Regions from separate parts of the Sulfobacillus sp. hq2 genome, predicted to be linked through region 3. Evidence: riboswitches for the same ligand, from Rfam matches in the RefSeq annotation. Region 3 holds a riboswitch; each other region holds the start of a gene.
The links. Region 3 has a riboswitch for cyclic di-AMP ahead of CO251_RS16550 (glycosyltransferase). Riboswitches for the same ligand answer to the same signal wherever they lie in the genome.

Region 1: it holds a riboswitch for cyclic di-AMP, as region 3 does, so the genes downstream of both, CO251_RS07015 (LysM peptidoglycan-binding domain-containing protein) here and CO251_RS16550 (glycosyltransferase) in region 3, are expected to answer to the same signal.
Region 2: it holds a riboswitch for cyclic di-AMP, as region 3 does, so the genes downstream of both, CO251_RS06175 (peptidoglycan-binding protein) here and CO251_RS16550 (glycosyltransferase) in region 3, are expected to answer to the same signal.

Annotation. Positions count from the first base shown of each region.
Region 1 covers NZ_NWUL01000031.1:24,482-26,748, reverse strand. Annotated here, with positions in the region: gene codA (cytosine deaminase) at 1-325, opposite strand, end outside; cyclic di-AMP (ydaO/yuaA leader) riboswitch at 638-784, shown strand; gene CO251_RS07015 (LysM peptidoglycan-binding domain-containing protein) at 796-1,950, shown strand; gene CO251_RS07010 (NUDIX domain-containing protein) at 2,068-2,267, opposite strand, start outside.
Region 2 covers NZ_NWUL01000030.1:131,032-133,298, forward strand. Annotated here, with positions in the region: gene CO251_RS06175 (peptidoglycan-binding protein) at 1-1,032, opposite strand, end outside; cyclic di-AMP (ydaO/yuaA leader) riboswitch at 1,040-1,178, opposite strand; gene CO251_RS06180 (GtrA family protein) at 1,427-1,852, opposite strand; gene CO251_RS06185 (glycosyltransferase family 1 protein) at 1,849-2,267, opposite strand, start outside.
Region 3 covers NZ_NWUL01000048.1:147,113-149,379, forward strand. Annotated here, with positions in the region: gene CO251_RS16550 (glycosyltransferase) at 1-1,063, opposite strand, end outside; cyclic di-AMP (ydaO/yuaA leader) riboswitch at 1,147-1,274, opposite strand; gene ftsY (signal recognition particle-docking protein FtsY) at 1,309-2,223, opposite strand; gene smc (chromosome segregation protein SMC) at 2,232-2,267, opposite strand, start outside.

The DNA of each region.
Region 1 (2,267 bases), on a different contig from region 3:
GCCACCGAATCGCCTCTTCCGCTCGGGTAATAACGTCCTCTTCGGTTAAGTAAGGTTTGCGCTGACTCCAGCGCTCAATGCCTTCAATAAGAGTCCCACTGTAATTAGGTGCGGGAAAGCCCTCGGTCAGCACCGCATCCAAGTGCACATGCGGATCCACCAAAGACGGAACCAACAAACCACCTTCGGCATCTAAATCAGCTGCAAAATTTTTGTCTTGGCGTTGAATGGACCGAATCACCCCCTCTTCTATGACGACCTGACGCAATTCCGAATCGCCCTCTATTCGAACATTTGCAATACGCAATGAGCCGCTCGCGTCCATTTCTTTGCCTGTCCCCTCTCACCAAAATTCTCCCGACAAAAAATTTTAACGCACAACTTCTATAAATCCTTGTCTTGTGAGCCTAAAAGCCAAATATTCCTTACGAGGAACAATGGCCTTGGCACCTAGTCCTATTATCTGTTATTATTTATATACTCCTCGCTTTTATCCTCCTGGAATTTTCTTCCACATATATATAATTTTGAGACTGAGGACTATATTTTCATTTCTTGGTCTCTCATCGCCAATTTTGGCACTTTATTGCCTTTGGCATGGAATGACAAAATCACCGGTTTTTCGTATAGTTTCGGCGACTCCACGACGCCGAATCGTAATTGCACAATTACGTACGGGGGATTACTGGACCAAAATCCAGGGTGAATCTGTCACAATTGGGACAGTAGGGCTCCTTCAGCCCGAACCAGCGAACTAACCTCGAAGGCAATACCCGAAGGAAGGGAGCCTATTTCTTGAATCTATTGCCGTCTAAGAAAGCGGTTGCCAGTATGGCTGTGGGTTTAATGGCAATCCCATTCGCTATGGGAATGTCTCCAACATCTCACTACACTTCCCCTTCTCCCCACACGCTGGCAGCAGCTTCCGCTAGCGCAACGCCGCGGTATTTGTCGGCGCGTATGTTTACCGTACAACCCGGAGATACCCTAAGCAGCATTGCGTGGCAGTTTCACACGACTGTATCAGCGCTGGCTACCTTGAACCACATCGCCAACCCCAATGAAATTCGTGTTGGACAAGTATTGACCATTGGGTACGGTGGTGCTGACCGCGGAACCGCAGTATCAAGCGCAGCCTTGCCGTTCACAGACGCACGGTCAACATATACCGTTCAACCGGGAAATACGCTTGGCGGAATTGCTTTTCAATTTCACGTTACCGTATCACAACTGATGTCTTGGAACAATTTATCCAATCCCAATTTCATCAGTGTCGGTCAAGTGTTGACCATCGCAGGTCCTGCCGCGCAAGCCCCATCAACACCGGCTCCAGCGCCTTCCGCCTCCGGAAATCGTAGCGAATACGTGGTACAAGCGGGAAACACTTTGGCCGGAATTGCGCAGCAATTCGGACTTTCTTGGGAGACTCTTGCATCGTACAATCATCTTAGTAACCCCAATGTATTAAACGTAGGACAAGTCCTCGCGATTCCTTCTGGCGCACAGGCTTCTACGAGCGCTGCTGTTCAATTGCCTGCCCAAAATGCTTCCATTAGTTTTGGACAAGCCATTGTGCAAACGGCCGAACGGTACTTGGGCGTGCCTTACGTCTGGGGAGGCACTTCTCCGGCTACTGGCTTTGACTGCTCTGGTTTGGTGCAATATGTGTTCCAACAAAACGGAATTCCCATGCCCCGCACCAGTTGGGCCCAGTACGACTATGTTACTAAGATACCAGAGTCGCAATTACAACCCGGGGACCTTGTATTCTTCAGCACTGACGGCCCGGGTGCTTCCCACGTCGGTATATATATTGGTTCGGATCCATCTCTTGGATATTCCCAAGCTTTTATTGAAGCGCCAGCTCCCGGTCAGACCGTCATGGTTTCCAACCTTGATGCGCCTTTTTATGTCGACCATTATTACGGGGCAGGTTTTGTTAATCAATAAATGGGCCCTTACTAAGAAAAGAAGAGGAGAAGCGATATGCTGCTTCTCCTCTTCTTTTCTTACGCATGTCTTGGACTTTGGTCTCTTGACACAAGGGGTATGGAACCTTCGGCGTCTCTAATCCATCACGCCAATCGCCCCATCAAGCACTTTCACAACGCGGTCATAATGTCCCGGGTGAAACTGGTCTTGAGGAGGCAATTCCTCCGGCTGCACCCATTGGACGTCAGCAATCTCTTCTGGTTGTGGCAAGAGTTCACCGCTTACATAGTGCCCGCGAATGACAATATGGTATAAATGATGTGACGTCTCTCGGC
Region 2 (2,267 bases), on a different contig from region 3:
CACAATGGCACCACCTGTGTCCATCGCCCGTCCTAAAAATCCCCCTTGGGGCAAATTGGGGTCTGTATACCCCGTCACATAGAGATATGACTTGAGAGGAATCAGCGAGGGATCCACGGCAATCATCCCGGGTTCGAGCGGCTGTCCAAACGCGTCAACCGGCCCATAGGGATAATTGTCTTGCAGACTCGGGCCATAAGCCGTTGCCCGTACCTGATACACTGCAATAATGGGGCGCCCATCAATCGACTGGGCATTGGGCGACACCGGACCCGTCCGCGCATACCCCGCGTCAACTGAAGAGGTTTGCGAAGCGCTGCTAGGTGCAGTCGTCGTGTTGGCGCTGCTTGGAGTCTGTGAGGTTTGCTTTATGATAGTGTTTGGCCCAAAGATACCCAATCCGGTAAGAATCTGCCGCCAGGTCTGAAAGGTGGTGACGCCTGAAGGCGCCAGGTTCTGGCTGGTCTGGAAATCTTCGAGTGCCTGTTGTGTCTTAGGACCAAATATTCCGTCAGTCGGCCCCACTTGGGAATAGCCAAGCAACTTCAAATCGGCTTGCAAGGTGGCCACCCAATGCCCTTGACTTCCCATGCTCAGCCGTTGATACATTGCCGGATGAGCTTGTTCGGAAATGGCTGGAGGCGTTACCGTCAAGGTTGTGGGGCCTTGATAACGGGGCACCAATTGGAATCCCGCTAAAATGTCTTGCCATACGGGCGCACTGGTCACACCGGTCGGTTGAAATCCATTCGCCGTCTGAAAAGCCTTCAACGCGGCAAGCGTCTTGGGGCCAAAAATTCCGTCATCAGAACCCACACTGTGGTACCCTAAAAGGTACAGATCGGCTTGCAGCGTGGCCACCCAATGAGAAACATCTCCTTGTTGCAACACTTGGTTCATTGCCGGATGCTCTTGGGCCAACGCCGCGGTGGTCGCCGATACGGAGGCCGCCATGGCACCTTGTGAAGCCATCATCCCAGCTGCCAATGTGACGCCCGCAACGGTCATTCCTTGCCATAATGCAAATCGCATGCAGTCATTCTCCCCTTAGAAATATTGCCTCCGGAGTTAGCTGACGGGTTAGGGCGCGGAGAGTGGCCCTTCCAGTCCAATGCTGGATTCACCCCCACAATTGGGTCCCCCGGTTGTTGTTTCCAACAATTTGGCTAGCGCCAGTGTAATGAACATTAACAAGCCTGTCAGATACACTCTTTGCTGCTGAGAGGAGATGACACCAGGCTGCGCCAGCCATAGGACGTAAAGGGACAAGCTTCCCACGATTCCAATATGATTCCATCATTTGGACTCAGGAATAGAAACCCTATGATGAATGCGCATGAAAACGGGAGAAAAAGGGCAAAAAAATTGAGGTGTTGGCAAAATCACGGAAAAGAAATTGGAAGAAAATCTTAATGCTGTCGGGCGATTAGACAAAAACAAACAGTTTCATCATGATGAAACTGGTCAAAGATGCTAAGAACATCGCCGCCAATTTGGCAATATTATTGGCCATGACATGAGGAATGATGTGCACTTCGAGCACTAACGGCGCGATTACCCATAAAATTAAGTCGTTCACCACAATATTGATGACCGACTGAATCACAAACAAAACGCGCTGACGCACCGCATCTTTGCCCTTGGACCGCACTTGATGGCGGAAGGTCCAACGGCTATTCCAAATATAACTATTAAGAATCGCGGCAATGACAGCAATGGTGTTATACACCACCAGCTGATCCACGTTTCGCGTCGGAAATAGCCAGTAGAGGCCATTAAAAAATAACAAATCAATGACCGCATTGCCAAATCCCACGGAAACGAATTGGATAAATTGGTAGAGCCGCGTCATCTGCCGGCCCGAAACTCTCTGATCGCTTGTTCGTACAGCTGCACGAGTTCTTTCGTCGGTTCCTGCCATCCCCATTTCTCCGCTTCTTGCCGCGCTTTAGTGGACAACACCGCTAATCCCGGCTGGTCATGAATGAGTCCATGCACCATTTCGCCTAGTAAATAAGGCTGATCGCTGGGAAATAATCGGCCAGCGCCTGAATGGTCGATCAATTCATGAGAAGGCGCGGATTCCGCCGCCACGATGGGCAGACCCGATGCCATCGCCTCCAATAAGACGAGACCTAGCGTCTCGGTGGTGCTGGGAAAGACAAAAAAATCGGCGGATGCATAAGCTGCTGCTAATTCTTGCCCAAGCAACTTACCCACAAAGGTCGTTGGCGTCTTCTCGAACCGTTCCTGGAAATACTCGACGG
Region 3 (2,267 bases):
ACGCGGCCTCCCACAACTGGTCAATACGTGTACGGTCAATCAAAATCCCGTTAAATCCGGACTCGATCCAATCTTGAACACCCGGCACATTTGTCCCAATGACCGGGCAGCCGGAGGCCATGGCTTCTACCACGGCCATGCCCAATGTGGGCCCTTGATTGGGGGCAATCAGCGCCGCAGCCGATCCCATATAGATAGCAATGGCATGATGCGGTGTGGGACCGAGGAACCGAATGTGTTTGCCTAAAGGGCGCGCTAATTCGGCTAAGGTCGGATTGGTGGGGAGCCCTCCTAGAACCTCACCCGGGCTTCCTCCTACCACTAATAAGGTCAAATCGTCGGGTAATGGATGCTGTCCCATGACCTCCAGCACCTCTTTTATCCCCCGCCCCTCTTCTAACCGGCCAACGTAGAGCAAAGGCGGACGATAGAGGCCTAGTCCCCGGAGCAAGGGACCCGCGTCACGAACAAAAAAATTGGTAATGTCAACCCCAGGAGAGACCACGTACAAAGGGACATCAGGAGCTGTTTGATGAATCATTTCGCTCTCTTCTAAGTATGGCACTACAATGGCCTGGGCTTGCGTCAACAACTGCCGCTCCCATTGCATCCGTACCGGTGAAATACGGTCGCCCGGGCGCCTCGTCCACTCTGCCATTTTATAGGGCGAATGAATCCACGGCACTTGGAGCACTTCCGCCACCTTTTGCGCGACCATGCCCGAAATCCAAAAATGGCTGTGAATGGCGTAATATTCCCGGTGCTGGTCATTGACCCATGTCAAGACCTGATCCACTAATTGGTCCCGCACATTATGCCATTGATCATCCGACCAGACCCGATCTTCCCATCCGGTGAGTCGTATCACTTGTCCTAAATGCCCAAAGGACGAGCGTTCCGCCACTTCTTGACGTTGACGCACCGTCATCACATCGACCGCGTAACCTAAATGTTGCAAATTCCTGCCCATTTGGCGTACTAGGACTTGCTGACCACCTGTCTCCCCACCATCCAACGGATTTAAGGGATCGGCCCGCATAGACAACTGCAAAACTCTTTTCATCACCTTGTGGACACCTCCCTCATCACGGAGGGCAAGAAAAACCCCCCTAATTTCCCGGGGGGAACGAGAGATACCATGTCTTAACCTTGAGCCCCCTACGCCTGCGAAGTTAGCTGTCGGGTTCGGGCTCAGAGCCTGCCCGTTGCACCGCAATTCACCCCAAATCGAAATCGGTTCCTCCGCTTCCTTGAGAATTCGGCGTTTTCAAGGTATCTTCTAAGTATAGGATCGGTCTTTAGTACGCGTCAATCGCCTAAGATCGCGCGCACATAGCTGTCTGCATCAAACGGGAGCAAATCTTCCACTTTTTCTCCCACGCCCACAAAGCGGATCGGCAATCCCAATTGGCGCTTGATGGACAACGCTATGCCGCCTTTCGCTGTTCCATCCAGCTTCGTTAACACAATGCCCGTGACCTTGACCGCCTCTAAGAATACTTGCGCTTGGGCTAGCCCATTTTGACCTGTGGTCGCATCAATCACCAGCCACACTTGGTGAGGTGCCTGCGGACGTTCTCGTTGGATCACCCGAACCACTTTTTGCAACTCTTGCATTAAATTAGTCTTGTTATGCAGGCGGCCGGCGGTATCAATGATCGCTAAATCTTTGGACCGAGCGATAGCCGCTTGCACCGTGTCATAGGCCACAGCCGCAGAATCGGCGCCGGGCGCTTGCCGCACCACCTCGACCCCGGAACGCACGCCCCATTCTTGCAGCTGTTCCACTGCGGCGGCCCGAAAGGTATCAGCAGCCCCTAATATCACCTGATATCCTTGGCGCTTCATTAAGGCCGCAAACTTTCCGGCCGTCGTGGTTTTACCCGTTCCATTTACACCGACCATGAGCCAGATACTGGGTCTTTGGGGATCCAACAGTGACGGATCGGAAGGCACATCAAATAGGTCAACCATAATTTCCCGTAAGAGGTCCATGACGTCATCCGCATGCCGCGGGCGCCTGGTGCGGACAGCTTCACGCAAAGCCGCCGTCAGATATTCGATGGTGTCAACACCTAAATCTGCCTCATACAAAATTTCTTCTAACTCTTCCCATAGATTGTCGTCCCACTCTTTCCCGTGAAACAACGCGCGCAGACGTCCGCCCAAATTATTGCGCGTTCGACTCATTCCTTCTTTGAGTCGATTCCAAATTCCGGCCATGCCATCTCCTACCCTTCCGCCACCGCAGCATTTTGATCGAGCTT